3 regions of the Flexivirga sp. YIM B11880 genome follow, and region 1 is predicted to be linked to each of the others. Evidence: predicted binding sites of a transcription regulator. Region 1 holds the regulator's gene; each other region holds the start of a gene.
What was found. The regulator LexA, encoded in region 1, represses DNA repair genes until DNA is damaged. The targets are predictions, from matches to a motif close to TCGAACANNTGTTCGA.
Positions count from the first base shown of each region.

Region 2: the regulator LexA is predicted to act here: its motif matches at 2,142-2,157, upstream of ACN8HC_RS09620 (HNH endonuclease signature motif containing protein).
Region 3: the regulator LexA is predicted to act here: its motif matches at 2,275-2,290, upstream of ACN8HC_RS04250 (DUF5131 family protein).

Region 1 is NZ_JBMAMH010000002.1:161,976-168,472, forward strand. It holds gene ACN8HC_RS05275 (ComEC/Rec2 family competence protein) at 1-1,822, shown strand, start outside; gene ACN8HC_RS05280 (LysR family transcriptional regulator) at 1,841-2,764, opposite strand; gene ACN8HC_RS05285 (Sir2 family NAD-dependent protein deacetylase) at 2,947-3,777, shown strand; gene lexA (transcriptional repressor LexA) at 3,784-4,500, opposite strand; gene ACN8HC_RS05295 (LysM peptidoglycan-binding domain-containing protein) at 4,783-5,196, shown strand; gene nrdR (transcriptional regulator NrdR) at 5,454-5,942, shown strand; gene ACN8HC_RS05305 (vitamin B12-dependent ribonucleotide reductase) at 6,039-6,497, shown strand, end outside.
Region 2 is NZ_JBMAMH010000005.1:89,182-95,678, reverse strand. It holds gene ACN8HC_RS09635 (S53 family peptidase) at 1-186, opposite strand, end outside; gene ACN8HC_RS09630 (maleylpyruvate isomerase family mycothiol-dependent enzyme) at 461-1,192, opposite strand; gene ACN8HC_RS09625 (TetR/AcrR family transcriptional regulator) at 1,189-1,773, opposite strand; gene ACN8HC_RS09620 (HNH endonuclease signature motif containing protein) at 2,218-3,585, shown strand; gene ACN8HC_RS09615 (proline iminopeptidase-family hydrolase) at 3,638-4,600, shown strand; gene ACN8HC_RS09610 (alkaline phosphatase family protein) at 4,608-5,759, opposite strand; gene ACN8HC_RS09605 (MerR family transcriptional regulator) at 5,960-6,497, shown strand, end outside.
Region 3 is NZ_JBMAMH010000001.1:911,340-917,836, reverse strand. It holds gene ACN8HC_RS04260 (hypothetical protein) at 1-99, opposite strand, end outside; gene ACN8HC_RS04255 (three-Cys-motif partner protein TcmP) at 393-1,517, shown strand; gene ACN8HC_RS04250 (DUF5131 family protein) at 1,514-2,260, opposite strand; gene ACN8HC_RS04245 (hypothetical protein) at 3,120-3,305, opposite strand; gene ACN8HC_RS04240 (TetR/AcrR family transcriptional regulator) at 3,455-4,417, shown strand; gene ACN8HC_RS04235 (GH-E family nuclease) at 5,559-6,497, shown strand, end outside.

The sequences.
Region 1 (6,497 bases):
GACCGTGCGCGGGCCGCCGCAGGTGGTCGGTGGCGCCGGGCCGCTCTTCGACGCGGTCGAGGTCTTCCGGCGCGACACCCGGGTTGCGACCGATGGATTGCCGGCCGATGCCCGCGGCCTGGTCCCTGCGCTGGTCATGGGCGACACCGCACGCCTGCCGCCGGACCTGAACGACGACATGCGCGCCACCGGCATGACCCACCTCAACGCCGTGTCGGGTTCCAACGTGACTCTCGTCTTGTTGTCCGCGATGTGGCTCGCCGGCTGGCTTCGCATTCGGGGCCGCTGGCGGTTTCTCGCCGCGGCGGTCGTGCTGGGTTTGTTCGTGCTGTTGTGCCGGCCGGAACCATCGGTGATCCGGGCCGCCGTCATGGGCCTCATCGGCCTGGTCGGTATGTCGGTGTCCCGGCGGGCGGCCGGGCCGCCGGTGCTCGCGGCGGCGGTGCTAGTCCTGCTCGTGGTGGACCCATGGCTCGCCGCGTCATACGGCTTCGCACTGTCGACGCTCGCCACGGCGGGGTTGCTCTTCTTCGCCCGGCCCTGGGCCGACCGGATCGCCCGGTGGTTACCCCGGCGGCTCGCACCGCTGGCGGAGGCGGTTGCCATTCCGATGGCCGCGCAGGCGATGTGTGCACCGGTGATCGTGCTGCTGCAGGGTTCGGTGAGCCTCATCGGCATACCGGCCAACGTGCTGGCGGCCCCGCTGGTTGCCCCGGCCACGATGTGCGGTGTGGCGACGGTGCTGGTCGCGCCGCTGAGCACGTCCCTCGCGCGCGGACCGGCCTGGCTGGCCGCGCTCCCGACCGAGGGCATCGCGTGGATCGCGCACAGTTGCGCCCGCGTGCCGCTCGGCACGCTGCCCTGGCCCGACGGCGCCGCCGGTGCCCTGCTGCTCGCCGGGCTCACGCTCGTCGCCCTGTTCACCGGTGTCTGGTTGCTGCGTCACCTGTGGGTGCGGCCTTACCTGGCCGGCGCCGGCGCGGTGCTCGCGGCTGCCGCCTGGGCGCCGACACCGATCAGCGGCTGGCCGCCCACCGGATGGGTCTTTGTCGCCTGCGACGTCGGACAGGGTGACGGCGGCGTGCTCGCGACCTCTCCCGGCCACGTCGTGGTGGTCGACACCGGTCCGGAGCCGGACCTGATGGACGCGTGCCTCGACCGGTTACAGGTCGGCGTCATCGACGCCGTCGTCCTGACCCACTTCCACGCCGACCACGTGGGCGGTCTCGCCGGTGTGTTCGAGGGCCGCGCGGTGGGACCGATCTACGTCACGCCGGTGTCGTCGTCGACGACCACGGACACCGACGCCGAGGCCAGCGAGGAGCCACTCGTTCGCAAGCTGGCGGCCGAGCATCACCTGCCGGTCCGGCCCTTGATGACCGGTGACGTGCTCGACATCGGTGCGGTGCACGCGCTCGTGGTCGGCCCCACCCGATTGATCCGCGCCGGCTCGATCCAGAACAACAACAGCGTCGTGCTCGACGTGCGCAGCCAAGGACTGCGGCTGGTGCTCACCGGCGACATCGAACGCGAAGGCGGCACAACGCTGTTGAGCCAACTGCGGGCGCTGCCGAACGCGCCGCCGGTCGACGTGCTCAAGGTGCCGCACCACGGTTCGGCCAACCAGGCCCCGGAGTTGGAGCGCTTCCTGCACGCGCCGATCGCTGTCATCAGCGTCGGTGCGGACAACGACTACGGGCATCCGGCGCCGCGCACGCTCGACCTGCTGCGCGAGAGCAACTCGACGGTCGAGCGCACCGACCGGGGTGGCGACATCGTGATCGTCGCGCGCGACGGGGAGCCGCTGGTGGCTAGGCCGTGACCGGCGAGGCGGAGGCGGTCAGTCGCCGCAGACGCCCTTGGCGTGCGCCGCCTCGCACAGCGCGTCGAGCGTGGCGGCCACTGCCGGCACGCGCTGCAGGTCGGGAGTAGTGACGGCATACACCGTCCGCCGCGAGGCGGGATCCATCGGCAGGCACACGACGCCGGGGTTGCCGGCGGAGCGGCGGATCAGGTCGGGGACGAGGGAGACGCCCAGTCCCTCGGAGACGAGGCCCAGCACCGCGACGTAGTCCTCGGTCTCGAAGGCGACATCCGGGTTGAAGCCGGCGCGCTCGGCCAGCGCGAGCAGGTGACCGCGACATCGAGGGCAGCCGGCGATCCAGGGCTCATCGGCCATGTCGGCGAGCTTGACCTTCTTGGAGGCGGCGCGTGGGTGATCCAGCGGCAGCGCGAGACGCACTTCGTCGTCCAGCAACTTGCGGGTCACGAACGAGTCGATGTCCTCCTCGCCGCGCGCCAGGTCGGTGCCCTCGTAGGCGAAGGCGACGGCGACATCGCACTCACCGGACCGCAGCGCCGCGAGCGACTCGGGCGGCTCGGCTTCGGTGAAGGTCACATGCACGTCCGGGAAGCGCTGCTTGACCAGGGCGAGGGCACGCGGCACCAGCGTGGAGGAGGACGACGGGAACGCCATCAGCCGGACGCGGCCGGCGCGCAGGCCGGCGATCGCGGCCACCTCGGACTCCGCCGCGTCCAGCGCGGCGAGCACCGGGTTGGCGTGCCGAGCCAGCACCTGGCCGGCCTCGGTGAGCCGTACGCTGCGCCCGAGACGCTCCACCAGCACCGTGCCCGTGCGGTCCTCGAGGCGCCGGACCATCTGGGAGATGGCCGGCTGCGAGTAGCCGAGGGAGGCAGCCGCGGCGGTGAAGCTGCCGTGGTCGCTGATGGCCTTGATGACTCGCAGGCCGGCGGCGTCGATCATGCGTCCAGAATAACATTTGGTTATTGACCGGAGATCCAACGTACGAATCGCTGATCGTTACGCTTGTGACGTCATTCTTCCGAGGTTTCGGCGGGTTTTCCGAAGGACCGACGGTCGGTATGTCGGGACGGGTTTGAGCGGCCATCATCGGCAGCTCGGCGGGTGTGTGAGAGCTTGGCTTGGTGGCAGCTGATCTGAGAGCGCTGACCGAGTTGGTCGCAGGCGGGGGAGTGCTCGCGCTCACCGGGGCGGGGCTGTCGACCGAGTCCGGCATACCCGACTATCGCGGAGCCGACGGCACGCGCCGCTTCCAGCCGATGACGGCGCAGGAGTTGCTCGCGGATCGGGAAGCGCGCCGGCGTTATTGGGCGCGGTCGTACGTCGGCTGGCCGCGCTTCGCCGCTGCTCGCCCGAACCAGGGTCACTACGCGGTGGCCGCACTGCAGTCGGCGAGGTATGTCGGGCCGATCATCACCCAGAACGTCGACCGGTTGCACCAGGCCGCAGGTGCGGCCGACGTCGCGGAGTTGCACGGCAGCCTCGAGCAGGTCGTGTGCATGCGGTGCGGCGAACGCTATGCGCGCACCACGGTCGACGAATGGCTCCAACTGGCGAATCCGGACTTCGACCGCTCGGCGGACGGGCCACTGCGGCCCGACGGCGACGTCGCGATCGCCGAGTCGCTGATCGCCGGTTTCCGGCTGGTGCACTGCGTCGTCTGTGGGTCGGACCTGCTCAAGCCGGACGTCGTGATGTTCGGGGAGTCGGTGCCCAAACCGCTGGTCGAGCAATGCTTTTCGTATGTCGCCGCGGCGCGGTCGGTGCTGGTGCTCGGTTCGTCGCTCGCGGTGATGTCCGGCTACCGCTTCGTGCGGCGAGCGGCCCGCGCGGGGATTCCGGTCGCGGTGATCACCCATGGCTGGACGCGCGCCACCGACGAGGAGGTGTCGGTGCGCGTCGACGCGCCGCTCGGTGAGACGTTGACGGCACTCGCCGATGCTCTGACGGGCTGAGCTGACCTAGACCCGGCGCAGGACCGCGGTGACCTTGCCGAGGATCGTCGCGTCGTCGCCGTCGATCGGGTCATAGGCGTCGTTGTGCGGCAGCAGCCAGACCTTCCCGCGGGCCCGCTTGAAGGTCTTGACGGTGGCCTCGTTGTCGAGCATGGCGGCCACGATGTCGCCATTGGTGGCGGTCGGCTGCTGGCGCACGACCACCCAGTCGCCGTCGCAGATCGCCGCGTCGACCATGGAGTCACCGACCACCTTCAGCAGGAAGAGGTCCCCCTCGCCGACGATCTGCTTGGGCAGCGGAAAGACGTCTTCGACCACCTCCTCGGCGAGGATCGGGCCGCCGGCGGCGATCCGGCCGACCACCGGGATGTATGACGCCGCGGGGCGCTGGTCGCCGAGCCCCGTCTCGTCGATGCCGGAGTCGTCGGCTCCGCGCACGCTCGACCCTCCGCGATAGCCGCGCATGTCGGTCGCGTCCGGATCGATCACCTCCATGGCACGGGGGCGGTTGGGGTCGCGGCGCAGGTAGCCCTTGCGCTCGAGCATCGTCAGCTGGTGCGCGACCGAACTGGGGCTGGTGAGGCCGACCGCATCGCCGATCTCGCGCAGGCTCGGCGGATAGCCCCGCCTGTCGACCGAGTTGCGGATCACCTGCAGCACCTTCCGCTGCCGGGTCGTGAGGCCCTCGCCCCTGCGGTCAGGGAGTTCGTGCACCTGTGCCATCGCTGTCATTCCTCCTCGGCGAAGTTGCTCGAAAGCGTCCGGCGAGCGGTGTGTGCGGACGGCTGTCCGAACGGGTTGTCGGTGGTCGGTGCTTGCCTTGGCTTTGTGAAAACAGCGTATGGGTTTCGGACACAAGTTCCAAACATCTGTACGACGCGTGTCTCGACCACATCGAACGTTCGTGCTATACATCGGACAGGCGTCCGATCGCACGAATGTTCGGAGCAGGTCTGCCGACCGAGTGGTGCGACCGTGACCGCACCGGAGTTTCAGGAGGAAGAGATGAGTGCACTGATCCAATGGGATGCGCCGGTCCAGCCGGGCGCGGCGCGGAGAGCCCGCCGGCACCTGCGGACCGTGCCGACCGGCCCGGCGGCACGCGGGGGCGGGCGTTCGGTCGGCGTGCGGGTCCAGCCGGCCGGACTTCGGCTGACCGGTCGAGGCCGCCGCCTCGTCGGTGTGCTGGTCGCTCTTGCGCTGCTCGCCGGTGGCGGCGCCGCTGCCCGGGCGTGGGCCGCGACGCCGGCTCCTTCCCCACGGACCGTCACCGTGCAGTCCGGGCAGACGCTGTCCGAGGTCGCACACGGCGCCTATCCGTCGCTCGCCGTGTCCGACGCGGTCACCAAGGTGGCGCTGGCCAATGGTCTGAACGGTCTGCAGGTGGTCGCCGGTGAGCGGTTACAACTGCCGCGCTGAGGGTTTCCGGCGCGCCGTTCCGAGCGGCTGACCAGCGCTTTTCGGGTGCGACACGCGGGCTCTTGCGCTTGTGGTGAGATCGGCTTAACATCCCTATATCTAGTAGTTACACGGATGCAATTTATCCACATCTAGTCCACACGCAGAGTCCGGTCATCCCCAGTTCGTCCACCGTTTTCCCACAACCTCGTCCACAGGTTGCGGCGATTCGGGCGGCCGGATGGCCTTGCTCGGCAGACGCATGAGAGGGGTCGCACATGCACTGTCCGTTCTGCCGGCACGACGACAGTCGTGTCGTCGACAGCCGCACGAGCGAGGACGGCACCTGCATCAAGCGGCGACGTCAATGTCCCACCTGCGGCAAGCGCTTCTCGACCGTGGAGACGGCCAGCCTGACCGTCGTGAAGCGGTCCGGTGCGAGCGAGCCGTTCAGCCGCCAGAAGGTGCTGATCGGCGTCCGGAAGGCCTGTCAGGGCCGGCCGGTCACCGAGGACCAGTTGGCGCTGTTGGCCCAAGAGGTCGAGGAGTCGATCCGGGCGCAGGGCGCTGCGGAGATCGACGCCCACGACGTCGGCCTGGCCATCCTCGGCCCGTTGCGCAGCCTCGATGAAGTGGCCTATTTGCGGTTCGCGAGCGTCTATCAGGCGTTCGAGGGTCTCGAAGACTTCGAGTCGGCGATCGCCCTGCTCCGTGCCGAGCGACCACCGACCGGCATCGAGCCGGAGCGGCAGCGCACGGGCGACTGAGATCGGCTCCGGATCGTCCCGGGCATCAGCAGCACCAGATCGACAGACCAGACAGCAGCGACAGTCGACCACCGTGAGGTGGAAAGGAAGTTGGACATGACCGACACGGCAGACGCCGGCCCCCAGGCACAGCGCAGCAACTCCGCTCGCAAGGGGCTGACCGTCGAGCGCATCTTCACCACACCGGGTGTGCACCCCTACGACGAGGTCACCTGGGAACGACGCGACGTCGTCCAACAGAACTGGAAGACCGGCGAGACGATCTTCGAGCAGCGCGGTGTCGAGTTTCCCGACAGCTGGTCGCTCAACGCCTCGACCATCGTCACCACCAAGTACTTCCGGGGCGCGGTCGGCACGCCGGAGCGGGAGAGCAGCCTGAAGCAGCTCATCGACCGGGTGGTCCTCACCTACGTGCGCGCCGGCAAGGAGCACGGCTACTTCGCCACCGACGAGGACGCGGAGATCTTCGAGCACGAGCTGACCTGGTCCCTGCTGCACCAGGTGTTCAGCTTCAACTCACCGGTGTGGTTCAACGTCGGCACCAAGTCGCCCCAG
Region 2 (6,497 bases), on a different contig from region 1:
CGTGACCTTGTCGGCCCCGTGGGCGGAGCCGATCTTGTGGGCCGAAGTCGCCCACGGCGCCTGCGATCCGCTGAGCGTATGGCGACCGGTTGCCGGCGCGGCTTGTGCGCTGACGGCTCCGATGCCTGCGAGCGCGGTGGCGCCGGCGATGGCCATGAGCGTGCGAAGGGTTCGAGTTCGTGACACGAGGACTCCAATGGTGCGGTCGGAAAAGCGGCTCTCCCCGAGTCGGAGTCGCGGTCGCCGTGGCGGACGACCGAGATCATTCTGCGCCGAATTCCGCTCGTGCTGGAAGAAATGCGCCGATTTTTCCGCGGTGACTTTCCGCGCCGGTGGTCGGCATGTCCGACACCGGTCCCCGGGATGTACGAGCGCTTGCTCGTGCCATCGGGTGATCTCGCAAGTGGCGGACGCACTCCAGTTCCCCATGCGCGACCGTGACGCCCTCGGTGGGCGCACCTCAGAAGAGCACGACGTCGGCGCGGATGCCGGGCAGTTCGTCGCGGCCGGACAGCGCGCGGGCAAAGTCAATGGCGTCGTAGGACGGGACGCCGTCGCCGTCAGCGCGGTTCGCCGATCCTGCCGGGCCGGTGAGCACCACATCGCCGTGTCCTGTCGCCCGCTGCCAGGCACGTGCCGCGTCCGCGGCGATCAGGGCGTCGTGGTCCGCGGTGAGCCGCAGCGGGGCGCCGGTCGCCCGGCAGATGTCGATGCGATGCATCCAGGCATCCCGTGTGTAGACGGTGTCGTTGAGGAAGCCGAGAGTCGCCCAGCCGACAGGCGGCGGAAAGCGAAAGCGCAGTGCGCGCACCGGAGCCGGCATTCGGGTGCGGCCACGCACGCCGCGTCGGCCGGCGTCGACGAGCGCCTGGCGCAGCTGTGCCGGGCTCAGTCCGGACCGCTCGCGGATCTGGAGGTCGTTGACAGCGTCGATCTGCAGCCGGTCACCCTTCTCCTTGCGCCCGAGTCGCTGCTGACGCAACTGCTCCCGGATCCGCGCGCCGGCCTCAGCCGCACCGATGAGGTGCGCGACGATGTCGCGGACGGTCCAATCGTCGCAATCCGTCGGTGCGGTCCACTGGTCGTCGGTCAGCGAGCCGAGCACCTCGTCGAGGCGGCGATATTCCTCCGCGGCGAGGATCATCCACTGGTGGTGGCCGTGCACGGTGAGCGTGTTGTTCTGAGTGGTCATCGATGTGCTCCTGTCAGCCGAACGTGGGCGAGAAACATGTCTGTGGCATCGGCCGCCAGGCGGGTCCACCGGCTGCCACCAGGGTCGTTGGCGAGCTGCTGGGCGGCCATGCCGGTCATCAGGGCAGTCCACAGGTCGAGGTGCCGCTGCTCGTGGATTCCGATCGGCGCGAAGCGAACCCGCATGCGGGCGTAGGCGTCCACGGCCGGTGCGTAGGAATCCGCCGATGGTTCGAAGCCGGGCAGGGTCCGTTGGAAGAGCAGCTGATAGCGCACCGGGTCGTCCACGCAGAAGCGCAGGTAGGTCCGCGCCGCCGCACGCAGTAGGCGCACCGGGTCGCGGTGGGACGGAACGGCCTGCACCGCCGCGTAGAACGCCTCAGCGGCCGAGCGAAACATGGCGTCATACATGTCCGTCTTGGCCGTGAAATAGGAGTAGAGACTCGGCGCGCGGATGCCGACCGCTGCCGCGACCTGGCGCAGCGTGAATCCCGACAGGCCGTGCTCGCTCGCGAGTGTCCAGCACGCCTGCAGAATCTCCTGGCGTGCCGAGTCCCGCCGTGCCTCACGTCCCAGTGGCATACGCCGAACCTCCTGTCTCAAGACCGCGGTTGGAGCGCGCCCTCGCTTCTGACTCTGCCTAACAATGTTAGGCAACGCAAACGACGATAGGCAAGGGTTTGGGCAGATCGCTGCGCATGTGTTGGCTGTGGACCGGTCGGTTGCTCGTCGTCGCCGGGGAGACACTTGGCGTCGCGACGGCGCTCGCAGAACCGGGCGGCGCCCTCGAAGGGGACTGGCTGACCGCTGTTTGTCCTCATCACGTATCGATCGTGCGGGAGATGTCGGGGGATAACGCGGAGCTGCCCACGTCTCGGCTATGCGATGGAAAGCCGAATTTCTCAGCTAGTTTGGGGCAAAGATGTAGTCCTTTGCCCTTGTGCAAGCCATCGAACAAGAGTATGATGAAGCACGAACGCAAACCAGCAACACGAGCGCGGACAGGATGGTCCTGCGTTTGGTGGTTTGCCCGATCCGGTGGACCTGTCGGCGTATGCCGTGCCCGATGGTGCGGGAGTGTTGGCGGGCGTGCCGGCCGGAGCTGGCAGTGGGATGCGGCCGGGCACCGGGGCGGCAGCGCGGAAACTGCTGCACGGGGCGGTGGACCCGATCCGAGACGTGGGGGACGCGTGCGGTCAGTTGTCCGATGCGGACCTGGCCGACGCTGCGGAGATGTTGTTGCGGGTCCGCGAGGGTGCGGAGCGGTCGCTGGTGTTGGCCCTGGCGGACGCCATCCAGCGTGGGGTGGTGCAAGCCTCGGACAGTGGCGGCGCGCGGCAGTGGCTGACCGACCGAGCCGGGTTTCTGGAGCCGGCCGAGGCCAGCCGGTTGACGGTGGCGGCGGAGGCGCTCAATCGGCCGGAGAACGCGCGGTTACGGGCGGGGTTCGTGGCCGGCGGGTTGAGCGCGGCGATGCTGGTGACGGTGCTGGGCGAGGTGCCCCAGGCGATGGTGGCGCTGCCGGACGCCCAACGCGAGCAGGTGATCGGTTATTACCTGCAGCTGATACAACCGGGCAGCACCCGCGCCCAGTTACGAGGATTGACCAAACGCATCATCGCCGAATTCGGCGACGATCAGCAGCCGGACGCCGAGGAGAAGGCCCAACGGGCCGAGTCCGTGTCGTGGCGGGAGTTGCCCAGCGGGTTGGTGGAGCTGCTCGCGATCTTGTCGCCGGGACACGCCGCGCAACTGAGCGAGGCGATCACCGCGCTGTCCGGGCCGCAACCCGGCACGGACTCGGGCACCGGCGCGACGGTGCGCGATGAGCGGACCCCGGGCAAACGGCGCGCGGACGCACTGATGGAGCTGGTCGGGGCGGCGGCCCGGTGCGCGGACCGGGACGCGATGCGCTCCACGGCCAAGGTGATCGTCACGATGGGCCTGGACGGTCTGCTGCGTCGGCTCGGCCGGCAGGGGTTCGCGGTCACGGCGACCGGGCAGGTGCTGGACGCGACCACCGCCCGTCACCTGGCCTGTGCCGGGGACATCATCCCGGTGATCCTGGGCAGCAATGGTCAGCCGGTGGATGTCGGTGGTGAGGTGCGGTTGTTCACCGGGGCGGTGCGCACCGCGATCATCGTGCGGGACAAGCACTGCACGTTCCCCGGCTGTGACCGGCCGCCGGGCTGGTGCGAGGCGCACCACATCATCCCGTGGTGGGCCGGCGGCCCCACCATTGCAAGCAACGGCACCCTGTTGTGCAAACGCCACCACAGCGTGGTCCACGCCAAGGGCTACCTCGCGACCATCACCCCCGACGGCATGGTGGTCTGGGACCTGACCCCGGACCGGATGACCAACCTGCCACCCCGGAACCGCAACGCCGCCTGACCGTTAGAGCGTGGTCTGGTCGCGCTTCGCGCGTCGGTGCGACGATGCACTCATGGCGCACCTGACATCTGGCCCGGCATACCTCGACTACCGCGGACGCGACGACGTCCGCAGCGGGGGAGCGCGGCTGATCCCGATCACCACACCGTCCGGCACCTTCCGGGTGTGGACCAAGCGGGTCGGCAACAATCCCGATCTCAAGTTGCTGCTGCTGCACGGCGGTCCCGGCTGCACGCACGAATACTTCGAGGCCTGCGACAGCTTCCTGCCCGTGGCCGGGGTCGAGTATTACTACTACGACCAGCTCGGCTCGACACGCAGTGACCATCCCGATGACGAATCGCTGTGGGAGCTGGACCGATTCGTCGACGAGGTGGAGCAGGTGCGCACAGCGCTCGGTCTGGACGCGAGCAACTTCGTGCTTCTCGGCCACTCCTGGGGCGGCATCCTGGCCACCGAATACGCGCTCCGGCACCAGCAGCACCTCCGCGGGCTGGTGATCTCCAACATGATGTCGAGCGTCCCGGCATACAACGCGTATGCCGAGCGAGTGCTCATGCCCGACATGGATCAGGAGAAGCTGGCGCGCATCAAGCAACTGGAGGCCGACGGTGACGTCGACAATCCGCTCTACGAGGAGCTGCTGCTGGAGCAGCACTACGTCCACCACGTGCTGCGGATGCCCGCGACCGAGTGGCCGGAGCCGGCACAGCGCGCGATGGCGCACATCAATCCCGTCATCTACCGCAAGATGCAAGGCCCGAGCGAGCTCGGCATCTCCAGCGACGCGACGCTCGCTCAGTGGGACCGGACCGACGAGCTGAGCGCGATCACGGTGCCAACGCTGGTGATCGGGGCGCGGCACGACACCATGGACCCCGACTTCATGCGGATGATGTCGCAGCGACTACCGAACGGGCGGCACCTGCACTGCCCGTCCGGCAGCCACCTGGCGATGTATGACGACCAGGACGTCTACTTCTCCGGTTTGATCGACTTCCTCACGGATCTGTGACCCGCGGTCAGTGCGACCGGCCGGTGATCAGCGGCCACATCGGCTGAACCTGTCGGCTGTCGGAGGTGAAGCCCAGCTTGGGCAGCCCGAGGCCCTCCTCGATGGTGAGCAGCATCGAGTAGTGGTTGTATGCCGTGTCGTCCGTGACGTGACGCGGGCCCTTCGAGGTCACCACCACCATGGGGACCAACCCACCGCCATACACGCCACCCGGCCAGTCCGCGCTGACAGCCGGATCACCCGCGGGCAGCACCGGCGAGTCGCAGCAGCCGGCGGTGGACAGGTAGTAGTTGTCGGCCGGGTTCGAGCCGTCGTAGTCGGTCTCGTCGGCGGTGACGAAGATGACGCTGTTCGGCGTCCACGCCTTGCTGTGCCTGATGGTGTTCACCGTCTTCTTCAGGAACGCGTCGGCCTTGGCCTTCAGTGACTCGTCGGCGGCGTCACCGGAAGTGTCGCTGTAGGGACACGGGGTCTCCGCGTGCCCGGCGATCGAGCTGTAGACGCCACCGTGCATGTCGTTGCACTGGTCCGGGCTGATCCAGACGTAGCGCGGTGCATGCGGCGAATTCAGATCATGCCTCAGGGAATTGATCGGCTTCACCTGCGCCATCCGTGCGGCGTTCTCGCGCACATCGGTGTAGAGCGCGAAGGGATTGTGCTTGCTCGCGTAGAGCGCGCCGCCGGTGGCCGGCCACTGGTCGGGCAGGTAGCCCGCGGACGGCATCGCGTCCATGTAAGCGCCCCAGCTGATGTGTGCGGCGTCCAGTTCGTCGACGATGTTGGTGTGGTCGTAGTGGTTGGTTCCGGAGTTCGTCGCCGTCGGGTACCAGCCGTTGTCGTTGTTGACGTCCCAGTTGGATCCGCTGGTCGCCGCGATGTAGTTGGGCTCGCTGGTGTGGGTGACGCCGTAGTATTGCGTCGCCTGGTTGTATGACGCGACCAGGCTGTTCAGGAACGGCATGTTCGGGTCGCCGATCACGTGATCCTGCGCGTGGTTCTCCTCCATGATGATGAACACGTGGCCCAGCCGGTGGCTGTGTGCGTGGGCGTTCGGACTTCCGGACGCCGGTGCGGTTGCTGCGAATCCGAGTGCCGCTGCGGCGACAAGCCCGCCGCCGAAGATCATCCGGCGACTGCGGCGCGACGGTGATGCCGACATATCTGGCCTCCATTTCAGGGTGTGCTCCGTTGCACCGGCACGACGTTTCTCCTGCTGCGTGGAAGCTGTCAATCAGCTGGTACAGCAACCATCCAGCAGGCTCTCGCAAGGTGCCGAGGAAACTCGGAGGAAAGCCGTCGTGGGCGGACATGGCCTGCGACGCTTGACTGTGACGTTACGTCACAGTCGATGATCGGAGCATGCGCGTCAAAGAGTTGGCGGACCTGACCGGCACCACGGTCCGGACCATCCGCTACTACCACCAGATCGGATTGCTTCCGGTTCCCGAGGCGACCGGAGGGGTGCGCGACTACGGCATGACACATCTCGCCCGGCTGGTTCGAGTGCGCTGGCTGGTGGGATCCGGAGTGCCGCTCGCGTCCGTCCGGTCGATGATCCAGCAGTCCGATGGGGACCCGGACGAGCGGGTCGCCGTCCGCACCGACCTGGGCGTGACCCTGGCCGGCGTGGACGAGCGGATCGCCGAGCTCCGCCGGCAGCGGCAGCAGTTGGTCAGCCTGTTGCGGACGACGGAAGAGGGTGGACCGGTGTCGCCCATGCCGAAGGCCGTGCACCGGATGTACGACCGGCTGATCGCGCGCGTCGCTGACGAGGAGGTGGCGGCACTCATCGCGGCCGAGCGGCAAGTGGTCGAATTCGCCTGTTATCGCGGCCAGTTGCCGACGATGATCGTCGAGCTCGCCGAGCGGTTGACCGACGAGCAACTCGACCTCATCG
Region 3 (6,497 bases), on a different contig from region 1:
GTCCCAGCGAAGCGCGCGGTCGTACGGCATCAAGTTCGCGCTGCCCGCATCCAGGATGTCGTAGAGGGCGATCGTCTTCTCGTGCCTCGGTGTCGCCATCTGGTTCCCCTACTCCACTGGTTGCCAACTGGGCACGTGCCCGGCGCCAACAACGATCTCCGATGCCTTCAAGGTACAGACCATCTCAACCTCTATGACAGACGGTGGTAGCACCCTTGCTGTGTTGTGACCTGGCCGACGTAGGGCTACTGACCGAGCATCCCCAGAATCGACCGTGCTCTCCATGCGATTGTCCCCATGAAACCTTCGGCAACAAGACATCCTCGTCAACGAGTGCAGATAGGCTGTCAGCATTTCAGCTCGGGGAATCCGGTTCACACGCAGGGGGATACATGGTCGACGACTCCGACCCGAAGATGTGGGACTACCCGGAGCACACCGCGGCGAAGCACGACATCCTCGGCACCTACTTGGACGCTTGGTACCCTATACTCGCAAGCGGCTTTGGGCGCGTGCTGTTCATCGACGGCTTCGCAGGTCGAGGCGTATACAACGATGGCTCCGCAGGATCGCCCATAATTGCGATGGGAAGGCTTCTAAGGCATTCGGCGTGGAGTCGCATGAGCCGTCGCGAGTTTGTGTTCCTCTTCATCGAACACGACGCGGATAACGTCGCCTCCCTAAGAAACGCCATCGATCATTTCCGCGCAACTTGGGAAGCGGAGAACGGCTCCTGGCCGGGCAATGTCAAGTACGAGATACGCGAAGGTACCTTCACTGATCACGCCACTGAGATCTGCGATTACCTCGATGTGCAGCAGGCCAGCCTTGCGCCCACGTTTGCGTTCCTCGACCCTTTCGGCTGGACCGGCATGCCGATGTCACTGATTGCGCGACTCCTCAACTACCGGAGCTGCGAGGTCTTTATCAATTTCATGGTTGGTTTCGTGAACCGCTTCGTTACGCACCCGCACCAGGGCGGCAACATGAACGACCTGTTCGGCCTTGACGTGGATGCCATCATCGCGGACTACAAGGGTGGCGACAGAGTCGAGCACCTCCGTGACGTCTACATACGACAGTTGCTCGACGTAGCAGGGTTCACTTACGTGCGCTGGTTTGCCATGCGAAACCGCACAGGTAACGTTGGTTACTTCCTTCTCCACGGAACTCGCTCCGTGCTCGGTGTCGAGAAAATGAAGGACGCGATGTGGAAGACCGCCCCCGGTGGTGATTACTCATTTTCGGATCGGCTTGCGGGCATGGAGGTCTTGTTTCAACCTGAGCCGAGCCTTGAGCCCCTGCGCACGTCTCTCGTCGAGACATATGCCGGACAGAAAAATGTAATGGTGAACCCAGACCTGCAAGAGTGGGTCGTCCTTCACACGCCTTATCGGAAACCTCACCTCACCCAGGCTCTGAGAGAGCTCGAGAGGGCAGAGTCCGCGCCGTTCACGGTGAGCCGGCCGAACGGGAAGCGTCAGTTCGCAGCTGGAGTTACCATCGATTTCGCCTAATACGCCAATGCCGACTCAGGCATCTCGCTCCAACGACGTCCATCGAGTTCGCGACCATGCTGCTTGGGCGTCCGGCCGCCCCATTGCTTGAAGAAAAAAGCGACGCCCGACGCCACGCACTGATCACGGATGTCGGCAACCCACGCTGGGTCCATTGGGCGTGCTCTTGGGCCCGACTCCCCTCCCGCGATTACCCAGTCGATGCGATCCAAATCAAGATTCGGGAGTGCCGACAGTAATGGCTCGCAGGACAAGAACCGGATGCTCGCGGCGGTCTCGCGAAGGTGGTCGATGCGCCCAACGACATCGGTGCACTCCACCGAGACCCCCATCCAGAGATTGTCCGGCCAATCGAGCCGATCTGACATGCGCAAGAGTCGTAGCGATCGCTTTGTCAGCACCTGATACGTGTGCTGCGGCGTCTCCCGAATGACGTCGAAGACGTCACGGATGAATCCAATCGAAACCTTGGCATGAAACAGGTCGCTCATCGAGTTCACAAAGACGACCTTGCTGCCTCGCCAGCGGAAGGGTTGACCGAGTACTTGCGGATGGACGGTGATACCAAAGCCCGGCCCTGAAGTCCTCGGGTCACCGTCGTTCTGATACTTCTCAGCGCCCATCGCCTTCAGACGCTTCGCGAGCGCAAGCGCATAGCAGTTGTCGCACCCGGCTGCGACGCGGTCACACCCAGTTACGGGATTCCAGGTCACCTCGGTCCACTCGATGTTGCTCGCTGCCACGCCGCGCCTCCTCTTCGGACAAGCGTCCGATGACAGTCAACCCTATCGCGAAGCCCTTGCGGAAGGTGGCTCTAGCCTCCCGCGTGCCGTCACACCATCGCTCAGCTCCTTCTGTCCTACCGCCGCTTGGGACCCATGTCGGCAACGCTCGAAGATGAGGTGATCGCACGGTCTACCCACATCCCATCAACTCAGCCGCATTCGCTACCGATCGCGCACTCCGCGGGTCCGGTCTCGGTGCCACGCTGGCGCAGGATCCGTAGCACGGCGGACATGACGAAGCCGAGTTCCTCAACCCGGGCATTCTCGCCCGCGGTGGAGCACCGAACGATCTCGTCCTTGTCCGCCTCGCGCAGGCACCGTCGGCCACGAGCGGATCGATCAGCCGGCGACGTAGTGGTGTCAGGCAGCAAGCCGTCCGCGCTAGGCCTGCCACAGGGCCTCGGGTACTGCCGCGGTGGCAGGAGGGAGAGTGTATGGAAATGTTCCAGACGACCGCTAGAGGCGCTCCAAAATTGCTGCGAGTTCGCTCCAGCTTGGCGCCCTATCCTCGCGAAGTTCTCGACGTGCGCAAAGTTCTAGGGCCGCGATAATAGGGTCATCGTGTGAGAGGTTCCGACAGTAGGCTGTAGCCAAAAGTCCAGCCGTCTCGTTCACAATCGTATGCCGATCTCCGTTTCCATCTCGAAGCTTCACGGCAACATCTTTAAGATGCCGGACAAGGATGCGTCGATCATCCGGGTAAGGTGGAATGTGATCTAATCTCGAAAACACGTTCGCCATGCATCCCTCATTATAACAAAGAACATGACCCGCCCATATCAAATTGACGAATCGATATGGGCGGGTCATGCAGATATCACGAGGGCTTTCCCTCGACGTCGTACTCGTTGCCCTCGACATCGCGTGCGTACTTGTAATTACCCTCCGGGTCGATCACAACGTGCCCATGGTCAGCACCATCTCCGGGACCATTGAAGAGGATGTCGCGATCGCCGTCGTTCCCAACCTTGTCAGAGAATGAAGAGCTATCGAATGTTCCCACTGGACTTCACCTCCCTTCTTCCCTTGACTCGCTCGACCAGATCCTTCCGGCCTTCTCGTAGCCGCGCTGGTAGCGTGGCACCACTATGACAGACACACGACGGAAAGCACAAGACTTCAGACATGATGTCCTCAGTCGGAGATGGTGCGATGGCTGAGTTCGCAACCGATCCCTTCGGCCTAGGCGAACCACGGCGGCGGCTCGACGAGGCGGAGACGGTGGAGCGGATGCTCAGCGCCGGTGTGCGCATGGTCAACACGGCCGGACTGCGCGTCAGCTTCGACCTTCTGCGCATTGAGGACGTCATCGCCGAGGCGAACGTCTCGCGCTCCGCCGTCTACAAGCGTTGGCCACGCAAGGAGATGTACTACGCCGAGTTGCTACTCCGACTAGCTGGCGAGACACACCCCGCCCAGGGAGCGTTCGACCTCGGCACCCCAGCAACTGCCGTGCGGGTAGCGGTCGCACACCTCACCTGGTTCCGGACAGCTGTCGGCCGTCGACGGCTCCTAGTCGAAATGTGCCGCCTTGGTGCCCTCCAGAACTTCGAAGCTCTCCGCGACCGCCCCGACTGGCACATCTACATGACGCTGCACGCCGCGCTCTTGTCCCTGCCGCGCAACGACTACCGCAGCACACTTGAGAAGGCACTAGCGGACAGTGAACGCGCCTTCCTCGACGCCATGGTTGCCTTCTACGCCGACATGATGGAGGTGATCGGGTTCCGACTCAAGGACGACAGCGGCGATCTGGGTCTGCCCGAGTTCGCCTCACTTGGCGCAGCAGTGGTCGAAGGCCTTGTGCTGACCTCGGGTGCCACTCCCGAACTCGCTGAACGCCGATTCCTCGTAGACCCTTTCGGTGTAGGTGAACTGCAGGATTGGTCTTTCCCGGCGATTGGGTTCACGAGTATCGTGGTCTCGCTGACTGAGCAAAGCGATACCAGTGACTGGAACGATGACAAGCTTGGCGAGACGAAGACGCTGCTTGATGTGTATCTGAAACAGTCTGGATCCAACAGCCTGAGCAACGCCCAGAAGCAGGTCGGCGCCGAGCTGGGTGGTCTAACCGAGACTGCCTCACGCACGGGCGCCTTTGACAGCGAAGAATGACGCGGTAGCCCGCAAGACCCTCCTGAAGATCAATTTCTGGCCGATGCTCTCAGCCCTGATGAGACCGCCGACCGCGTGACACCATATCGTTCGCCGATAGCCTGGTACGTCCAGCCGCCTTCCGCAGCTGAACCAGCTCGGGAAGGGCCTCCTCAGGGATGAAGCGGCGCTTCCGAGGAACGCCGAGCCGCGCAAGGTGCTCGTAGAGCGCTGACGCCGCTATCCGTGCCTCCGCCGCCAACGTCGTCGCAGGCTCTCCGGCGGAGTATCGGCTCCCGAGCGCACACAGTTCATCATCGCCGAGCCGACTCCGCAGGCTATGGAACGTCCGCGGCTCGTTCCGCCGTCCGTCGCGTCGTCGTCGGGGTCCAGTCGTCGGCGGAGACGCTGGCGGAAGCGCTGCAGTCCCTCAGATTTCGAATACCGCCCAGCACCATCACGACACCACCCGCACGGATGTCACAACTGCCTCGCGGCCGGAAACCCGCTGCCGGCCCTTCAACACAACGAGCGAGTGACGTCACCGCTTCAGGCACTCAGTTCTCAGCCCATCCATATCGGAGCGGTCACTAAGTTACCCAGCAACCAATCGGGGTTCATACACAAAATGCACAGGATGCACTAGGTGACCATCTATTCGTCTAAAACGCTCGCGGATGCGTCAGTCCGCTGGCATGATGAGCCAATCGACCAATGGGGCGACTTGCGTGTGGTCGATTCAGGGGCGTGGTCTCGCTGGCTTTAGCGGCAAAGGCGCGCGGATAGGGAGTTGCGCATGTATGCCAAGCTGCGTCCGATCTGGTTGGTGACCACCGTTCTGGTGGCGCTTTTCGTCTTTGGCTCGGGATCGGCCTCGGCGATAGCTCCTTTGCCCTCAACCAGCCACCCAGGGCGATCCCAGGCTCCCACGGGGCATCCAAGCCTGTCCGCAAAGTCTTCTCCCGCCGCCGCAAGAGGCTATGGACACAGGTCTCGCCCAAAAAACATTTTGCCGCGTATGAGGACTGCGCGCCCCCGCGCCGGCGTGGTTCACACGGTGACTCGAGGCCAGGCGAAAGCTCAGGTCGCAGCAAAGGCCGCGAATGTTTCGGCCGCTACGTCTGGTTGGTCAGTGTCATTGTCATATACCGCGGACACTCAGGTGACGTTGACGGCGACCGTCAGTCAGCCCTTGGATAGCTCGGGTATGTGGGTCGAGATTTTCGACATCGCGAGCACTCACTCGACGACATATCTCGGGTGGTGCTCGACAGGTACGACATGCACGAAAGTCACCGTCCCTTCGGAAGCGCAAGGCCAGTACGTCGCGGTGCTGGGGTCCACCCTCGCCAATACCTACGCCACCTATCCTGCCGCCGACATTGTCGCCCAGTCGAGCGTGGCGTCTCCGCCCGCCTGGTCAGTCGGCCTGACGTACGCCTACGGCACAGTCAACTCATTTACCGCTACCACCAACTACCTGCTCAATGGTTCCGCCGCGGCCATGCTCCAGATCTTTGACATCTCGAGCAGCGCCTCGACCACATACCTGAACACCTCCTGTTCGTCCACCACGTGTACGGCCTCCAGCGTCCCGAACGAGAGTCCGAGCACCTACGTCGCAGTCGTCGGCAATCCTGCATCCAACACGTACGCCTCGTATCCAGCCGGGAAAATGTGGGCGCAATCGGCGTCCGTGACTCCACCGAAGTGGCACGTCAGCCTCGCACCCAGTGGGGACGGGTCGATGACCGCAACATCGAACTATTCGCGGAATAACTCCGCCATCTTCACTGAAATCTTTGACATCAGCGAGCCGCAGACCTGGGTCACGTATGTGGCGGACTGTGGTGGTCCGCCCCAGGGGAGCGCAGACGGCACGGCCTGTACCCCGAGCAACATCCCGCACCCTGCCGACGAGTTCATCGCAGTCGTCAGCCCCGCGCCGACCAACACGTTCCCACCATCGAAGATTTACGCAATTTCGACAGAGCTCAGCCTGGATGGTCCAGGCTGGCCCGGGGAGACGGCGGGCGGGAACAACGCATCGGAGCTGAACGAGTGCTACGCCTGCGCGGGCGACCCGATCAACACGCAGACT